One region of the Mesorhizobium sp. M1406 genome, then DNA from elsewhere that is predicted to be linked to it. Evidence: predicted binding sites of a transcription regulator. Region 1 holds the regulator's gene; the other holds the start of a gene.

Region 1 (4,497 bases):
GAGTTCCGCGACGCGCTCGGCCAGTCATCAGGCTTCCAGTCCTGGCAGTATCGCGCCATCGAGTTCATGGCCGGCAACCGCAACCTCGCCATGCTCGGGCCGCACAAGCACCGGCCAGACCTCAGCGGAAAGCTGGAGGCGATCCTGGCGGAGCCGTCGCTCTACGACGAAGCGCTGCTGCTCTTGGCGCGCAACGGATTCGACATCGGCGCTGATGCCAAGCGCACGGACTGGCGTGAGACGCGAGCCGAGAATGAAGAGGTTCTGGTCGCCTGGCAGACCATTTACCGCGACCCGCAGCGCTACTGGATGTTCTACGAACTGGCCGAGAAGCTGGTCGACTTCGAGGACTATTTCCGCCGTTGGCGTTTCAATCATGTCACCACGGTCGAGCGCATCATCGGCCTGAAACGCGGCACCGGCGGCACGTCGGGTGCTTCGTACCTGAAGAAGATGCTCGAGATCGTGCTGTTCCCGGAGCTGTGGACGGTCCGCACACGGCTCTGACATCATCGAAATGAGAACAGGCACACCGAGGGGACGCGCTTGCAGCGGGAACCCTTCGCGAACAACCGAGGACTGAACGACCATGAGTGGAATTCCTGATCTCGCTGCGATCGAAGCGATGGATGCCACGGATCCGCTGCGTGCCATGCGCGATCGTTTCATTTTGCCAGAGGGGGTGATCTATCTCGACGGCAATTCACTTGGGGCGGCATCACATGCCGTTTTCGGCGAGTTGCAGCAAGCGGCGACCCAGGAATGGGCCCAGGATCTCATCCGGGCCTGGAATACAGCCGGATGGTTCGAGATGCCGATCGAACTCGGCGATCAGCTTGGACGCCTGATCGGAGCCGCGGCCGGCCAGACCGTCGTCTGCGACACGACGTCGACCAACATCTACAAGGTGTTGCATGCGGCGATGGAGATGCGGCCCGGCCGGTTGGCCATCGTCGCCGAGGGTGACAGTTTTCCCACCGACCTGTACATCGCCGAAGGCGTGGCCTCGACCCGGGATGGCGCCTTGCTGCGCCTCGCGGGCGTCGACGCGCCAACCATCGAGGAGCTGATCGACGAAAGCGTCGCGGTGGTGCTGGTCAACCACGTCAATTACAAATCCGGTGAACTGCGCGACATGACGGCGCTGACGCGCAAGGCCCATGCGGCCGGAGCGCTGATCGTCTGGGATCTCTGCCACACCGCGGGCGCTCTGCCGGTCGAGCTCGATCATGCAAATGCTGATTTCGCTGTCGGCTGCACCTACAAATACCTCAACGGCGGTCCGGGCGCGCCAGCCTTCATCTATGCCGCCCAGCGCCACCACGGCGAGATCAGCCAGCCACTCAGCGGCTGGTGGGGGCATGCGAGGCCCTTTGCCTTCGAACGGGGTTATGTTGCCGGCACCGGTATCCGCCGCTTTCTGTGCGGCACGCAGCCGGTCCTGTCGATGCGGGCGCTCAAAGGTGCGCTCGCCATCTGGAACGACGTCGACATGGCGGCATTGCGAAAGAAAAGCGTCGCGCTGACCGAACTGTTCATCCAGCTCGTCGAAGCGAAGTGCGGCGCCTATGGTCTCACGCTGGAGAGCACCCGAGATGCGACCAAGCGCGGCAGCCAGGTGTCGTTCCTTCACGATCAGGGCTATCAAATCATGCGGGCGCTGATCGAGCGCGGCGTGATCGGTGACTTCCGCGCGCCGTCAGCCATCCGTTTCGGATTTACGCCGCTCTATGTCGGCTACAAGGACGTGTGGCTGGCGGTCGAGGTGCTGGAAGACATTCTGCGCACGAGTGCATGGAAGGACCAGCGTTTCGCCGTCAAGGAGGCCGTAACCTGACGCGGCCGTCCCGACGATCTGTCGTCGCGTCTTGCCCCCAGGTCGGATGACGGAGGACGAATTTTTCGGCTCGCGAATGCGTTCGCCGCTGGTAGCCAGCGCAGGCTGCAATAGATTAACCAAGGTTGGCATTTTGGCTTCGTTTCGTTCACGGCAAACGAACGCCCGGAAAGCTGGAAATGCGCCCGTCGCGGATCCATGGGCAGCTCATGCCAGGCTTGAGCCAAGGTGGGCCACAGCCCATTAACCATAACAATTTCAATGCCGGCAAGCGCATTGTGACGGCATACAGTCGTCGACGAGGCCCGCTGGCGAGCGCCAATAATTTCGACCCCCTTAATAAATTCATTAAACTTTAAACAGTTGCGGAACACAACTGGAACAGATAGTGTTTGTTCTGGGTTTGTTTTTCCGATTCTGGTTTCAGGTACCTGGGGGCCGCCATGCTGACGCGCAAGCAACACGAACTGCTGATGTTCATCCATGAACGCCTGAAGGAAAGCGGCATTCCGCCATCCTTCGACGAGATGAAGGAGGCGCTCGACCTTGCCTCCAAATCCGGGATTCATCGTTTGATCACGGCACTGGAAGAGCGCGGCTTCATTCGCCGGCTGCCCAACCGGGCACGCGCGCTGGAAGTGCTGCGGCTGCCGGACTCGATCGCACCCGGCCTCAACGCGGCAAAGAAGTTTTCTCCAAGCGTCATCCAGGGCAGTCTTGGTCAGGCCAGTCTCGGCCAGGGCGGCCTTGGCCGGCAGATCAGGCCAGCGTCTTCGCGGATGTCTTCAGCAGGCAATGACGACGACGTGGTCGCCGCCGTGTCGATCCCCGTGATGGGGCGCATCGCCGCCGGTGTGCCGATCGATGCCATCCAGCACCAGACGCATTCGATCTCGGTGCCGCCAGACATGATCATGGGCGGCGAGCACTATGCGCTGGAGGTCAAGGGCGACTCGATGATCGAGGCCGGCATCTTCGACGGCGACACCGTCATCATCCGCAATGCCGATACGGCGAGCCCTGGCGAGATCATCGTGGCGCTGGTGGATGAAGAGGAAGCGACGCTGAAGCGGTTCCGCCGCAAGGGCGCCTCGATTGCTCTCGAAGCCGCCAATCCGGCCTATGAAACCCGTATTTTCGGGCCAGACAGGGTCAAGGTGCAGGGCAAGCTCGTTGGCCTGATCCGCCGCTACTAAGGCAGCTGCGGTTCAACGACTGGCTTCTCGGGTCTCTTGAAGGGCGGCAGTCCCCTCGCCTCGCGTGAAAACTTGCGTTGCGCGTGCCAGGGCCGATATGGCCTGTCCACGGCGAAGCTGATTGTCGCCGGCGCGGTCGCCGATTGGCGATCGAAGAAGACGGCAGCACTGCCTTTGCGGGCCAGTTGCCGTTTGGTGATAACGAGAACCAGCGGGTTGTGACAGGCGTCATAGGCCGTCGCGTCATTGATGACGATCAGGTCGGCGAAACCACAGGCTTTCCAGGTGTCTTTTCGGTCCTCGACATAGGCAATGAACGCGCCGGACGGATGCCTGGCGACGCAAACGCCTGAAGTGCAATAGAACGGTGCTCCCGGCGGCATTTCAGCCGCATCCGCGACGTCGAATTGACCGTCGCCTTCGTCGAACACCTCCGGCACGATGATGCTTTCGGATGTCAGCGCACGCTTCCAGTTGTCGACGGTGAATTCGTTCGGCCTGGCCCGGCTGACCGCGAGTTCGCCGCCGCCGATCGGCAACGCGACCAGCCTTGCGTCCTCCGAGATCAGCACGTCGGGTGCGCGCGTGTCCGAGACCGTCAGCAGGCCGGCAAGCGCGAAAGGAAGAGCTGCCAGCCGCAGCCATGTCGTCGCCATCGTCGCGATGACAAGGGCAATCGCCACCAGGAGGACAGACTGCCGCGAAATCAAGCCGATTGCGTCGACTGGCGAACGCTCGGAAATCCATCCGGACATTGCGATCATCGCCGTCAGGCCTTTGCCCATTACATAAAGAAAGGGGCCGTCGGCGCCGAATGGCATCGCCAGTGCGCTGAGGACTGCGAAAGGCATGACGACCAGTGATACGATCGGCATGATCGCCAGATTGGCGAACAGGCTGAGCGGCGACACACGCTGAAAATGCCAGATGGCAAACAGCGCCGTGGCGCCGCCGGCGATGATGGAAGTCATGGAAAGGCCGCCTGCCGCCAGCAGGAATTTTCGCGTCAGGAAACCAGGCAGCGACCGCTTTGGCGGCGGTGGTCTCGTCTTTCCCGCACGATGCTCCGACCAGCCGGCATAGGCGCCGACCAGCGCCGCGGTTGCGGCGAAGGACATCTGGAAACTCGGGCCGACCACTTCATGCGGCGACACCACGATGACGGCGATCGCTGAAACTGCTAGATTGCGCATGGTGAGTGCCGCCCGATCGAACAGCACGGCAATCAGCATCACTGCCAGCATTATGAAGCTGCGCTCGGCGGCGACGACGATGCCTGAGATGACGAGATAGGCGGCGATCGAGAACAGTGCCGCGACGGCGGCGTATTTCTTGACCGGACGACGCGCGGAAAAGTCCGGAAACAAGGCGAAGGCGCCGCGCAGCAGCCCCATGATGGTGCCGGCGACGAGCGCCATATGCAGTCCGGAAATGGAGATGATGTGGTAGATGCCGGTACGCCGC
Region 2 (4,497 bases), on a different contig from region 1:
CGCGGCGCTTCGGTGAAGGGGATGGTGGCGACGGCACGCTCCGGCAGATGGCTTTCGACGACGACCGGTTGCAGCACCGCGCCCTCGCCGAGCCGGGCACGGATGCGGTCGGCGAACAGCGCGATGTCGGCGCCGTCGTCGATCACCTCGCCGGCAAGGTCGGCCTGCTGCATGTCGAAAGCGGCTGATGTCAGCACAGAAAGCCGCACCAGATCGAAGCCATAGCCGGCATCGATATCCTGTTCGAGCGCGGCCAGCCGCTCATGGAACAATTTCTGGATCAGCTTGGGCTCGCGCAGCGGCCGCGAGGTGCCGAGAGCGATGCGGCTGACGGCGCCGTCGACGCGAAAGAGCAGCAGCGCCAACGTCCTGGCGCCCTCGCCGCGACGCTCGAGGTCGATCTTCAAGGTCGTCGCCAGCATGCCCACCAGCCGTTCGATGTCCTCGATCAGGGTGACGGGCTCGGCGAGATGGCGTTCGACCGAAAGCGGCGCGACGGGAAGGCGCGGTGACACCGCCTCGTCGAGACGGCCAAGCGCCTGGTCGAGGCGCAAAAGCAGCAAGGCGCCGAAGCGGCGGGCGAGCGGCGCGCGCGGTGCCGCCATGACGGCGCCCGCCGTGCGCAGGCCGACGCTTTCCAGGCTGGCGCGGGTCGCCGGCTCGATGCGCAGCGCGGCCAGCGGCAGGGGTGCCAGCAGCGCTTCCTCCTCGCCGCCATCGACGATGCGGTCGCCGGCAAACCGTGCCGCCGCCCAGGCCGCTCCCGGTGTCGCGGCAAGCCCGGCGCGGACGTCAAAACCCTGATGGAAGAAACGCGACAGGATGTCGTCCAGCATGGCGCGCTCGCCGCCGAACAAATGGGTGCAGCCGGTGACGTCGAGGAACAGGCCGTCCGCCCCGTCCAGCGCCACCAGCGGGGTGTAACGGTCGCACCAGTCGGCAAGGCCTTCGAGCAGGCGGCGGTCGGCCTCCGGATCGGCCTCGACGACGTCGATCGACGGATGCATGGCGCGCGCATCGGCAATGCCCATGTCGCGCTTCAGGTGCAGCGCCTCAGCCCGCTCGTCGAGGGCCGAGATGCGCTGCGCGTTGCGGTCGCGATGGCTGATCACCAGCGGTGGGTGAGATGGCGGCAGGTGATCCGACGGCCGGGAACGCCAGGACCGCCCCAGACGCTGCCGCAGGATCCTTTCCACTGCCAGATAGGGAAACCACAGAGACAGGATTCTTTGCCCGGCCTCTCTCTTCGCCCCTTCTTTCGTCGCCCGCTCTTTCGTCGAATGCGCGTTCATCGGGGTTCCACTCCAGTGTGAATTGTCCAGGCAAGGCCGTGCGGCTCTTGCCGATGGTGAGGGTGAAGGCCGGGTGGCCGATCGAGCCGGCGAGCGGCCCGGCAATGGTGTCGCGTGGTGCTGCCGGCGCCGAGGCGACGATGAGCCGGACGGGGGCCGCCGTCGGCTCGGGCTCGGCCGCCTGCCGCAGCAGGAACACCGGGCGGCCGGCACCTTGCGCCCTTGCATGCAGCCGGCGCGTCGCGGTCAGGTCCAGCCGCCGCGGATTGCCGCGGATTTCAAGAATGACAGCCGCGAGCGCCGTCATTCGGGCTGCTTCCTCGGCGACCCAGAGCGCATCGACAAGTCTGGGCGCCTCGGAAAACAGCAATTGTTCCGGCTCGATGCCGAACGAGGCATGAAGCCCCCTGGCATAGGGAAAGCCGGCTTCGCGGAAGATTTCCGTGGTGCCGATCCACAGCACCGGCAACCCTGGCGTCCGCTTGAGGATCAGGCTGGCGAGCGACAGGGCGAAGCCGGCGACGGCCCCGGCATCGCGGGTTTGCGTGCCATGGATTTCGCTCAGGGCTGCCTTCGGCAGGCCGCCACTCAAAGCGGCATCGAGACGCTCGACGCCGGTGGGCAGGAACGCATCCGGCAAAGCCGCGGCAATGCCGCGCCGGACGATAGTGAGATCGGTATTGGACGTGACATCCGTGCTGACGTCAGCATCAAGGGGCGCGCCAACCGGCGCCCGCAGGCGCTCGGGCAGCGTTCCCTCGATTTTCGCGATCTGGCGGCGCAGGGCAAAAACAGTCTCCCGCGCCACGGCGGTCATCGCCATGACGGTCAGCTTCCACTCACAATTGTTCCTGTTATGTTCCTATAGATTCCAGAGGGGGCCGGAAGAGTCAAGCGGAGTCATGGGGAATTTATTCCTCTCCACCTGATGATGCAGGCGCATCAGCCCGTCCATTTGCCGATTCCGGTGCGAAAGCCTATATGCCCGGGATCAAAGGACAAAGCATGGCCCGTATCTACAAGACCCGCACCTGGCACGACGAACTCTCGCCCTCGATGGAGGAAATGGAGTTCCTGGCGCTGGAGGCGTATGCCCATCTGCCGGAGGATTTTCGCAAGCTGACCGGCGAGATCGTCATCCAGATCGCCGAGTTCCCGACCGACGAGATCATGGACGATCTATCGCTGGAGACGCCCTTCGACCTGCTCGGGCTGTTCGAGGGACGCGGCATCGCCGAGCGCTGGAATCCGCAGACCGGCGAAGGCCCGAACCGCATCACGCTCTATCGCCGCGCCATCCTCGACTACTGGTCCGAGAACGAAGAAACGCTGGGCGACATCGTCACCCACGTGCTGATCCACGAGATCGGCCACCATTTCGGGCTGTCCGATGACGACATGGAGAAGATCGAAGAGGCGGCGGAGTAACTGGTTCCTACGCCGCGTGAACTGTCCATTCCTCTCGAGTCGGTCCAGAACCCAGCGGCGGCAAAGGCCTCTAAGATTTCGATTCAGGCAGGTTGGTCATCCGGCTGATGAAAAGATGCAGCGCCTTGCGCACGGCGAGCGATGGCGCCTCGGACGGATGCCACAGCGGAAAATGACCATCAACCACCATTCGTGCCAACCCATAGACAAATGCACGAGCGGCAAGAACCAGATGATCGAAGTCCGTGTTCGCAGCCAATCGACCCTGTTGTTGCGCCTGGGTCAGCAGGTCGATCATCTTCCGGCGAATGGCTTCATTCTGACCCCGAAGACTGTCCGACCCGTCGAAATCAATCAGCGTTCGGGAACTGATGATCTGGAAATGCGTGGGATTGGCAATCGCCCATTCCAGATAGCCTTGTCCGATTGCTTCGAAGGCCATGACGGGATCCGCGCTGTCGATTTCTGAAAGTGCATTGGCGACGGCCTCTGTCAGCCGGCTCATGGCCTGTTCGGCGACCGCGGTCAGCAGCGCTGTTTTCGACTGAAAATGCCGGAAGGGTGCGCCGGGGGAAACGCCGGCCCGCTTTGCGGCTTCGCGCACGCTCACATTGTCGGGGCCGCCTTCCTCGACAAGTTGAATTGCAGCATCGATCAGCGTGTCCCGCAAATTGCCATGGTGGTAGCTGGCGCGGCGAGGCGTCTTGGCTTCTGCCATCTCGTTCCCTTCGTTCGGTAGAACTGCTTCACGCGTCCGTAGCATGATTCCGCAATTTATGTAATCACCGTTTACAATTCCGGCAAGAGAATGTAAGCAACGATTACAGATGGGATCGGAACAGGCCCGCGGTCTTCGCGGCCGCCGTTTTCCCAGATGAGGAGACGACCATGCTCGCCACAACCGCCGAACCCCGCCGTCCGCAATCGCTCATTTCGCTTCAGAGGCCAGCCGAAGGACCTCGGCACGAGGAGAATTCCACGACTGTCCGGTCGAGCGCGGCTGTGCCCAGCGCTACGCTCTATCGGCTCGCTTCCGTCGCCGGGGTGGGAAGCGCGCTTATTCTTCTGGTCAACGCGGCTAAACGCAGCTCGCTCATCGCGACCACCGATCTGACGCAACTTCTGGCGCCAGTCGCCGAGATCTTGGCGCTTGGACTTGTCGTAGGCCTGTTTCTTGCATTTGGCCGGCGCGCGGGCCTGTTCGGCATGATCGCGTTTGTCGTCAACTTCGTGGCATTGGCAAGTTTGGTCGGCGTGGAAGTGGTGATCAATCTCGTATTTTCGAAACTTCCGCCGACAACCATCATCGACCTGCGCGCCGGGCCTCTCGGGCTGGCTCTGGTCGTCAGTTCAGTTCTTTTTCTGCTTGGGACGCTCGCGTTTGTAATCTCTCTTGTCGTTGCAAGAGGCGTGCCGCGCATTCCACTCGCTCTCTATTTCATTGGCGCGGTGCCTATCGCGCTCCGTGCGTTCGTGCCGGAGTTGGCTCTTGACCTGGGCTTGGTGACGCTTGCGGCGGCGATTGCCTGGCTGGCCGGGTGGCTGTGGATGCGAGCGCCGACTACCAGTCGCTGAGCTTGGTGTCCGGCCCGTATTCCTGTCCATCGATATCCTTCACGACGGCTTGGCCGCAGCGCATCGTCTTGGCCTTCTTATCGTAAGCATAGGTCGGCGAGCCGAACAGGTGCCAGCCCTTGTTCAGCGCCGCCGTTACCTTGTGGCAGAAGCTGGCGTCGTCCGGGCCGGTCAGAAAGCGGTAGAGTTTCATAGGGTGATT

Evidence for each region. The regulator LexA, encoded in region 1, represses DNA repair genes until DNA is damaged. The targets are predictions, from matches to a motif close to TGTTCNNNNTGTGTTCNG.
Region 2: NKH03_RS33440 (ImuA family protein) is a predicted target of LexA. The motif match lies at 2,139-2,156, and genes of this name have one in related genera.

Annotation. Positions count from the first base shown of each region.
Region 1 covers NZ_JAMYKW010000015.1:40,192-44,688, forward strand. Annotated here, with positions in the region: gene kynA (tryptophan 2,3-dioxygenase) at 1-507, shown strand, start outside; gene kynU (kynureninase) at 590-1,837, shown strand; gene lexA (transcriptional repressor LexA) at 2,281-3,033, shown strand; gene NKH03_RS15215 (ComEC/Rec2 family competence protein) at 3,030-4,497, opposite strand, start outside.
Region 2 covers NZ_JAMYKW010000111.1:1,164-5,660, reverse strand. Annotated here, with positions in the region: gene NKH03_RS33445 (DUF6504 family protein) at 1-1,112, opposite strand, end outside; gene NKH03_RS33440 (ImuA family protein) at 1,054-2,115, opposite strand; gene NKH03_RS33435 (metallopeptidase family protein) at 2,298-2,720, shown strand; gene NKH03_RS33430 (TetR/AcrR family transcriptional regulator) at 2,791-3,438, opposite strand; gene NKH03_RS33425 (hypothetical protein) at 3,609-4,295, shown strand; gene NKH03_RS33420 (DUF1737 domain-containing protein) at 4,282-4,488, opposite strand.